Regions from separate parts of the Leptolyngbya sp. FACHB-711 genome, predicted to be linked through region 1. Evidence: predicted binding sites of a transcription regulator. Region 1 holds the regulator's gene; each other region holds the start of a gene.
The links. Region 1 encodes NtcA, which controls nitrogen genes in cyanobacteria. Its sites were predicted from a motif close to TTTGTANNNNNNNNTACAAA; they were not measured.
Positions count from the first base shown of each region.

Region 2: H6F80_RS20465 (DUF4327 family protein) is a predicted target of NtcA. The motif match lies at 1,176-1,195, and genes of this name have one in related genera.
Region 3: pirA (arginine synthesis PII-interacting regulator PirA) is a predicted target of NtcA. The motif match lies at 2,139-2,158, and genes of this name have one in related genera.

Region 1 covers NZ_JACJOR010000358.1:14,970-18,127, forward strand. The annotation lists gene H6F80_RS14840 (sugar transferase) at 1-549, shown strand, start outside; gene ntcA (global nitrogen regulator NtcA) at 1,052-1,723, shown strand; gene rseP (RIP metalloprotease RseP) at 2,044-3,138, shown strand.
Region 2 covers NZ_JACJOR010000454.1:976-4,133, reverse strand. The annotation lists gene pdxA (4-hydroxythreonine-4-phosphate dehydrogenase PdxA) at 1-989, shown strand, start outside; gene H6F80_RS20465 (DUF4327 family protein) at 1,371-1,592, shown strand; gene H6F80_RS20460 (hypothetical protein) at 1,759-2,106, opposite strand; gene cdf31 (CDF family zinc efflux transporter Cdf31) at 2,390-3,158, shown strand, end outside.
Region 3 covers NZ_JACJOR010000462.1:21,836-24,993, forward strand. The annotation lists gene dtd (D-aminoacyl-tRNA deacylase) at 157-615, shown strand; gene H6F80_RS21180 (HAD family hydrolase) at 801-1,616, shown strand; gene pirA (arginine synthesis PII-interacting regulator PirA) at 1,917-2,072, opposite strand; gene H6F80_RS21190 (CAB/ELIP/HLIP family chlorophyll-binding protein) at 2,308-2,523, opposite strand; gene nfi (deoxyribonuclease V) at 2,677-3,158, opposite strand, start outside.

The DNA.
Region 1 (3,158 bases):
GGCTTAACGCTGACCGCTCTGGTTTTGATCCCGATCGCAGTAGCAATCTATATCAGCGATCCCGGCCCCATTTTTTACAGCCAGGAGCGATGCGGGTTTCGCGGACAAACGTTCCGCATCTGGAAGTTTCGCTCGATGGTGGTGAATGCCGAGAAACTTCAGCATCAGGTTCAAAATCAGGCGCAAGGCTACATCTTTAAGAACGATTGCGATCCTCGTATTACGCGAGTAGGACGATTCCTGCGGCGTACTAGCCTAGACGAGCTGCCACAATTCTGGAACGTGCTACGCGGCGAGATGAGCCTGGTTGGAACCCGCCCGCCTACGCTAAATGAAGTGAGCCGCTACAAAGCTCACCACTGGCAGCGGCTAGAGGTAAAGCCAGGTATCACGGGAGAATGGCAGGCAAATGGTCGATCAACCGTAACCGATTTTGAGGAAATCGTGAAATTAGATTTGCGCTATCAGGAACGCTGGTCGATCGCTTATGATTTAGGGCTGATTTTCAAAACTATCCAGGTTGTGCTTAATCGTCGGGGAGCCTGTTAGCCAGGAGAAGACAACGTTTCGCCAGACAACAATGCGAAGCCGTTTCCCCTTCAGCAGAATCAATGGTGATATTTAATTGGGAAATAGAGCATTAGAAAACATCCTTCACAAAACTGGCACTGCTGACCCTCGCAAATCCAATTTTGGAAGCATTGTCTTGAGCTGCTGGAGCAATATCAGTCTCAGTCAGTCGGTTTTAACAGGAACTTTTTGCCCCTATTTCGCCTTAAAATCTGACTTTTTCAGCACTTAGACCAAGATTGGGCTAGATATGTATTACTTAATACAAAAAATCCGCTCAGAGTTAAGTTTAGTAATTTAAAGTCAGAAAGCTATCACAGAAGTTCCGATATCCCATTTGGCTTAACCCTACTTGCTCCACACCAGAGTGAAGGACAGGGGGTAAAAAGTCGGTTAGAACCAATTGGGCTAGAACGAATGATCTTATTGGTAGCAGGTGGCGGTAAGATGAAATCTTCAAAGGCGGGCTGGGGGAAGGGATATGGTAGCTGCACCAAATAAGCCATTGGCAAACGTCTTTCGTCAATTAAGCGGGAGTGCTTTTCCACCTGTTGTTGAAGCCTACGATCGTGGCAAAACAATCTTCTTTCCCGGCGACCCTGCCGAGCGAGTTTACTTCCTGCAAAAAGGGGCAGTCAAACTATCTCGCGTGTATGAAGCAGGTGAGGAAATTACGGTCGCGCTTCTCCGTGAAAACAGCGTGTTTGGCGTTCTGTCGCTCATCACCGGGCAACGTGCTGATCGCTTCTATCATGCCGTTGCCTTTACGCCCGTTGAGCTGCTGTCTGTGCCGATCGAGCAAGTCGAGAAAGCCCTGAAGGAAAACCCCGATCTCTGTATGCTGATGCTGCAAGGGTTATCCTCCCGAATTCTGCAAACCGAGATGATGATCGAAACGCTGGCGCATCGCGACATGGGATCACGTCTAGTCAGCTTCCTGCTGATTCTTTGCCGCGACTTCGGCATGCCCACCACCGAGGGCATTACGATCGACCTTAAACTATCTCATCAGGCAATTGCGGAAGCGATCGGCTCAACGCGGGTCACTGTGACTCGGCTGCTCGGCGATCTGCGTCAGGATCAAATGATTTCGATCCACAAGAAAAGAATTACCGTTCACAATCCAGTCACGCTCAGCCAGCAGTTCACTTAAAGTTAGCTGTGTCGCTGTTCAAAACACCCATGCCCCCAGAAGGACAGGAAGGACAAGGGATAGAACTTTCATTTCCCAAGTAACCTCATCCTAAGCGAATGCTTCTGGAGAAGAGGAACAGGAGGCTTGCGATCGGACGCGAACAAACGTTGCCGAACGGAGAAAGCTTGCGATTCCAACAAAACCTGAGTTAGCCAAATACACTGATAACCATTCACCCCTCATCTCCCCCTCCCCCACCCAACCCTCAGGGTAGAAGTAGTAATCCTCACCGCCCTTTAGAATGGACTACAGATGGTTCTATTTATTAATCTGGGTCTATGTCAGTATTAGCGACAATCTCAGTTCTCGCCCTGTTAATTGTGGTTCACGAGCTGGGGCACTTTTTGGCAGCTCGTCTGCAAGGAATTCACGTCAATCGATTTTCGATCGGCTTTGGTCCGATTTTGCTGAAGTATCAGGGTGAGCGCACCGAATACGCGCTGCGAGCGATTCCGCTGGGTGGCTTTGTTGGCTTTCCCGACGATGACCCAGATAGTACAATTCCGCCCAACGATCCAAATCTGCTGAAAAACCGTCCGGTGCTCGATCGCGCCATTGTAATTAGTGCAGGCGTGATCGCCAATCTGATTTTTGCCTATCTGGTGTTTGTGGCGCAGTTCACAACGATCGGCATTCCTGAACAGTTTGATTATCAACCAGGCGTCGTAGTTCCAGAAATCATTTCTCAACAATCTCCGGCAGCACGGGCAGGGCTTCAGGCAGGAGACATTATCCTAGAAGTCAACGATCAGCCGCTGGGAGCCTCTCAGGACGCCGTTAAATCGCTAATGGAAACGATTCGCACCAGTCCGGATCAGCCTGTTGAATTTACCGTGCAGCGAGGCGATCAACAGCTTGATCTCAGCATTACCCCTAAAGCGGGAGAAGATGGCGTCGCAAAAATCGGCGTACAGCTTGCCCCCAATATCAATGCAACTCAGTATCGCCGCCCCAATGGCGTTTTTGAGGTGCTGGGACTGGCAGCAAAGCAGTTTCAGGGAATGTTTCTTGCCACTGTGAATGGATTTATTGGTCTAATCACCAACTTCTCCTCGATGGCAGGGCAGGTCGCCGGCCCCGTCAAAATTGTGGAGCAGGGCGCGGGCTTGGTTGCAGCGAACGCGGGAAGCCTGTTTCCCTTCACGGCAATCATCAGCATCAACCTAGCGATTATCAATATTCTGCCGCTTCCGGCTCTGGATGGCGGACAGCTTGTGTTTCTGTTGCTGGAAGGACTGCGCGGTAAGCCTTTGCCCAATCGGATTCAAGAGAACGTGATGCAAACCGGGCTGGTACTGCTGCTCGGATTAGGAATCTTCCTGATCGTTCGCGATACTACTCAGCTTGCGATTTTCCAGAGACTCTTCCAGTAGTCGCAGGGCAGCATGAACGT
Region 2 (3,158 bases), on a different contig from region 1:
TACTGACCGAGTCCTGTCAAATAACGCTGATTGGTAATCACGTCCTGCTGCACCATACTTATCAACAGTTGCGCCAGACAGAGGCAATTCGGGCGAATTTGACCGTCCTGGCAGACCCTGATGATCTCGACCTGTATAATTTGCCGCTGGAATCGTCGGTGATTGAGCAAATTCAGTTGGGTACGGAGAATGCAGCGAGCGGTGCAGCTAGCTTTCGCTTTTTAGAGACGGCGATCGATCGAACGCTGAACGGTCAATTTGATGGCATTGTCACTGCTCCGATCGCCAAGTCTGCCTGGAACGCTGCCGGATTTCACTATCCCGGACAAACAGAACTGCTGGCAAAAAAAGCAGGGGTAAGCCGCTATGGAATGCTCTTTGTTGCCCGATCGCCGCTTACAGACTGGACATTGAGAACGCTTTTAGCAACAGCCCACATTTCACTGCGGCAGGTTCCCGATGCGCTCACGGCAGATCTGCTGACGCTGAAACTGGAACTGCTAATCGAGTGCCTGCAACAGGATTTTGGCATTGAGCAGCCCCGAATTGCGATCGCCGGACTGAACCCCCATAGCGGTGAACAGGGGCAACTGGGACGAGAAGAACAGGATTTCCTGCTGCCCTGGCTGCGGCAAATGGGCGATCGGTTTCCTCAGGCCAAACTTGATGGACTGATTCCGCCGGATACGCTGTGGGTACGTCCGGGACAAGCCTGGTGGGGTAGTGTAACGCCTGACGCAGCTCATGACGCCTATCTCGCGCTATATCACGATCAGGGATTAATTCCAGTGAAGCTGCTGGCGTTCGATCGAGCCGTGAATACGACGATTGGGCTACCCTTCGTTCGCACTTCTCCTGATCATGGAACCGCATTTGATATCGCCGGACAGGGAATTGCTCAGGCAACCAGTTTTAGAGCGGCGATCGATTTGGCGATCGAGCTAGCTCACCAACGGATAACTCAGCAGTGTTCCCAAATCAGCCCGTAATTTAACACAGGATGAAGCGGTGTTTAAGATCTGTTGAAAGAAACTACGGAGTATTTTGCCAATTAACTGAGTGCCCTGAAACCGATTTAGTCTACCTTTAGGCTGAAACTTTATGTCAAGGTTTGCTGACTTCTGCAATTTTTATTAATATACGAGGAGGAAGATCAGCGCAAGAATAAAAAATATTCAGTATAGCCTAATACAAAAACAACTCTAAAGAACTTGTTTTAGGTTATTCTACCTACGGAATTCCATAGCGTTTTGCTCTGTTTGTAACTTTATTGCGTGGGATTTGGCTTTCTGGCTTATTTCCCGATCTTCTCTGCTTCTAGCTTGTCTGCTTTACTTCGTGACGATCATTTTTGTAGCTGAGGGTGAATCATGGTTCAGTCTATTCAATACTCAATAGATTTGCTTCAGGATGAGGCGCGAGAACTTGTTCATAAGGGTGTAATTAGCCGAAATCAGCCAATTTACGTGCTGTGTCAGTACATTCCTGCTCGTGAGTGGGCGTTTGTAGAATGCGTCCTGGAAAACAACGACTTCCTGCTTCGCGATCGAATTGCAGATTTGTTAGGACGGGAGGAGTGGTCGAACGACTAATTCTTCTCTCGTTCCTAATAAATGACTTAGTTGAAGCAAGGCTACGGGGGTTAGACTCGTAGCTTTTTAATTTTCGTTAATTCTTGCCAAATCTATCCTTACCCCTGTTGTCATCCCACTAACCGCCCCACGGAATCTTTCATATCGTTCAGCAGGAATATCTGCTTTAGCCATACTGCTCTAAATACTGAGCAATGTCTTCACTGATTCGCGTTAGTTCTGCTTCGGTGGTGAGGCGAATTCGATCGTCCCGCAGGGTAATCAGAAGCTTGGCTGCGAACGGACTCGACCAGATATTGGGATTGCAAAACACTTCAAGAAAAACCTCCCCGGTATGGCGATATTCGAGGGGCGGCTGGGGTTCGGGTTTGCTGCCTGCTGCTTTTGCCGCTGTTGCTTTCAGGCTTTGCATCAAGACTGCGATCGCGCTTTGCAGTTCTCTTGCGGCTGTGGGGCTGAAGGCAAAAATCACAGAACCTTCGGATAGATTGAGCTTGATCGGTGAAGAAGACATACTTTACTAAGTTGTACTGAGTTGTACTGAGTTGCTCTTAAACTGCTGCCAGGTTGCCTGACGTTACGTTGCTTTAAGCAAGGATTGCCGGAGCGTGATAATTCTCCCATCCTAACGACCCTTTTGTGATTCGCAAGCAGAGAAGGGCATGAATCTTAGCCGATGGGCTTCTGGCAGATTATCCTTCGTCTGCCGCTTGCGGTCATTCGATCGGCTCAGTAGATTAAGGGAAGAAAAGCGAGACCATGAGGGCGATTTCCCATTCAGGCACGAGGAAAAAGCTGTGGCAATTGATAATCGATCGACTGTTCGCAGAGTTTTAGTGATTACGCTGCTGCTGAATCTATTTGTGATGGGATTAAAGGGAGCAGTGGGGTTCTGGACAGGTTCGCTAAGTTTGCTCGCCGATGCAATTCACAGCTTTACCGATAGTGCGAACAACGTTCTGGGGTTAGTGACCAGCCAATTATCCTCACCGCAGCCTGATCGCGACCACCCCTATGGGCATCAAAAATATGAGGCGATCGGGGCTCTGGGAATTGCTGCCTTTCTGGGAATTGCCTGCTTTACAATTTTGGAGGGAGCGGTCGAGCGTCTTTTAACAGGCGGAGCAGAGGTACAAATTGCTGCGCCAGAACTGGGGCTACTGCTCCTCGTATTAGGCATCAATATTTTTGTGGCATTTTATGAGCGGCGAGTCGGTCGGCGGATTGGTAGTCCGATCTTGCTTGCCGATGCTCAGCACACAATGAGCGATATCTGGGTAACGATCACCGTTCTGACAGGATTACTCGGCATCTGGATTTTTGGCATTCAGTGGCTGGATGTCGTACTGGCGTTTCCAGTTGCGCTGCTGGTTTTTCGGAGTGCCTGGAATGTGCTGCGGGATAATTTGCCCTGGCTGGTCGATGAGATGGCGATCGCGCCTGAAGCAATTCATGCGGTCGTGATGCAGGTTCCCGGTGTACTAAATTGCCACAGCATTGCCTCCAGAGGATTGCTCGGGCGCCAGATATTCGTTGATATGCACCTGATTGTTAACGCTGCCGATG
Region 3 (3,158 bases), on a different contig from region 1:
ACCCTTTGTCCTTATTTATTTCCTTTTTGTTGAAGATAAAGTGGGCATCTTGTCCCATTGGTTTGAGCGATAACCTGCTGAATAGGGCGGGCAAGAACGTTCACCTTACAAGGTATTGAATTTAAGGTCGTTTGCTTTCTCTGAATCTTTCCGACTATGCGCGTTGTTATTCAGCGAGTCACTGCTTCTCAAGTCACTGTTGATGGCGAAATTATTGGCAAAATCGGACGTGGCTTAAACCTGCTCGTTGGCATTGCCAACACCGATACCGAAGCAGAGCTAGATTGGATGGTGCGAAAATGCCTTGACCTGCGCCTGTTTCCGGGAGAGTCGGGCGACAGATTCGATCGCTCTATCCTGGACATTCAGGGCGAAATTCTGGTCATCAGTCAGTTCACTCTATACGGAGACTGCCGCAAAGGAAGACGACCTGGATTCGATCGAGCAGCTACTCCGACTTCTGCTGAGCAATATTACGAAATTTTTGTGCAAAAACTACGCCAGAGCAAGCTCAAAGTCGAGACAGGTCGCTTTGGGGCAATGATGCAGGTCTCGATCGAAAACGACGGTCCAGTTACGATTCTGCTAGAACGCGAAGCCTCAACTGTGGAATAATTCCTTTTCTCTTTGAAGCTTTCTCGATTGCGAAGCCCTAGAGCAACGCGATGCGCCGTTCAAAAACTGTATCCATTGATATAAAATTTACTAATTAAATTTTCCTCTGTAGCGGTTGACACCTTATTAGATCGATTGCTAATGTGAACCAATGTTACATTAATTCCCTGGATCGATTAACGTCTATGGCAAGTCTTGCCGTTTCGACTCATCAGCAACGGGTGCAGCTTCACTACAGATCCTCTGCCTGTTCCATGACTCCGCTCACCGTGTTCTGCGACTTTGACGGTCCGATCGTGGATGTTTCTGAACGATACTACAGCACCTATTGCCAGGGGTTAGCCGCTGTGCAAGCTGCCACCGTTGCTCACGGAGCTTCAATCCCGCTTCACCAGCTCAGCAAGTCTCAGTTCTGGCAAATGAAGCAAGAGCGTACGCCCGATCGAGAAATCGCGATGCGATCGGGGCTTCAGGGAGAACAAATCGATTTCTTTCTTCAGCAAGTCAGCCAGATTGTAAATCAGCCAGAGCTGCTGCATCAAGATACGCTCCAGTCCGGTGTTCGTCATGCCCTATCGCTGCTCCATAGCCAAGGGGTTCGGCTTGTTTTGGTAACGCTGCGCCGTCAAAACCAGGCGGCTCAGTGGCTGCAAAGCGAAGGATTAGCCCACCTGTTTAGCCAAATTCGCGGCACATCCGATGATTCCTTTGCTTACGTCAATCTGGCGGAGCATAAAACAAATTTATTGAGCAGCGTCATTGCCGAGTGTTCCTGGAGAAATCCGGGTACGATCGCGACTTCTGCCTGCATGATTGGCGACACCGAAGCTGATATTCTCGCAGGTCAAGCCGTGGGAATTCCGACGATCGCCCTCACTTGCGGCATCCGCAGTCAGTCCTACCTTCAATCCTTCCAGCCCACCGCCATTCACGCCAATCTGGTTGCAGCCGTCTACGATTTGCTCAACACGCGTCGGCTCCTCGCTTCGGTTATGGGTTAGCGGCTCGCTTCTGAGTTTTATGGCTTTTAAGGTTGCCAGGGTAGCAACTGCTCACCTTGCCGATCGCCTTGAGATCCTGTCTGCTTAGCATCTTGTCTACTTAGCCGTAAGAAAATGGGGTCAGGTCCTTACACCTCACCCCGCAACCAATGGAGCTAACTAAATGGAAAATAACTTAAGCTGCACGTCCGTCATATCAAGGAGCCAGTACAGCTTCAAGTTCAGTCAATCCAGCCTGCATTGCCCAGTTCATCAGCAAGAAGCTTAAACAGCGAACGAAGGACTGACAAGCCAATGGCTTTAGCCGATATAGCTTGCTTCTGCTTCCAGCATTTTGACTAAACTTTGGTCACCGCTTGCTCGCGCAGCTTCAAGGCGACGCTCTAGATTACGACGCAGATTTTCCCGGTGGAGCTGAGCGGTTTGTGTGATGGATTGATGACGGTTTCTGCTCATTGTGAACATCCTTGGCTGATATCTTGTGGTATTCCTCTACTCCAAAGATATCATTTTCTTGGCGAGACTGTAGTTCTTGCTACTAAAATTAAAGATCGGGTTGCCGTAAATCATACGACGCTTTCCCGATCTTCCTGAAGTTTTCAAAAAGCAATTTCCACTTTAGGAAACTGCGATACTATTTATTGTTCAGACTGCCTCTGCCTCACTCAGGAATTCCCTGCTTCTCGATCGATTAGCGCAGCCCTATCCAGGTGAAAAAGTCCTGCCGCGTAAAGAATTCTAGAATCAACAGCGCGACAAAGCCAATCATGGCAAACCGTCCATTGATAATTTCGGCATAGCGTGTCCAGCCAAAAGCAGGCTCAGGCTGAGGAACAACTTCTGGCGCATCAGTTGAACGAGTTGGCGTTGCAGGGGTGTCAGTTGAAGCAGGCTGTGGGGAAGTCATCGCTTTCTCCTCATTGGTCAATATCTGACGTCGATCGGCTGAATCAGACAATTTCTGCGAATTCTGCGAACTGGAGGTTGTACTAGCCGCAAATCCTTTCCCACTATAGCCTGCCAATCTGCGTTAAATTTCCCTGCGCTAAATCCTCCTGCGCTAGATAGAGAGATCAAGCTGTCCCTGTTTGACCTGTTCCTCGGTTTCTAGATTTCGCTCCTTATCCGCCAGCATTGCATCGATCTGAGCAGCAGGCGTTTCTGAGGCAAGCTTGTGGGCAAAGCGAGTGGTTTCCGGTAACCGATACCGGGTCGTGCAGCGCAACACAAAGTCGATCGCCGTCGCTAAGCTAATCCGATGTCCGGGGGAAATGTAAAGCGGTTTTGTGCCCGGACGAGTTCGCAGCACTGCCCCGATCGTTTCCCCGCGATGTGTTAGAGGCTGCCACGCGCCTTTGGTATCTAAAACTTCCTCATACTTACCCACCAGTAGCGATTTTCCTACCCCGATCGCAGGCAGGTTAATTAGCAGCCCCAAATGACAGGCAATGCCAAACCGACGCGGATGAGCTGTTCCTTGTCCATCGCATAGCAGCAAATCAGGCAAAGTTCGCAGCTTCTCCAGGGCATCCAGCACCGCCG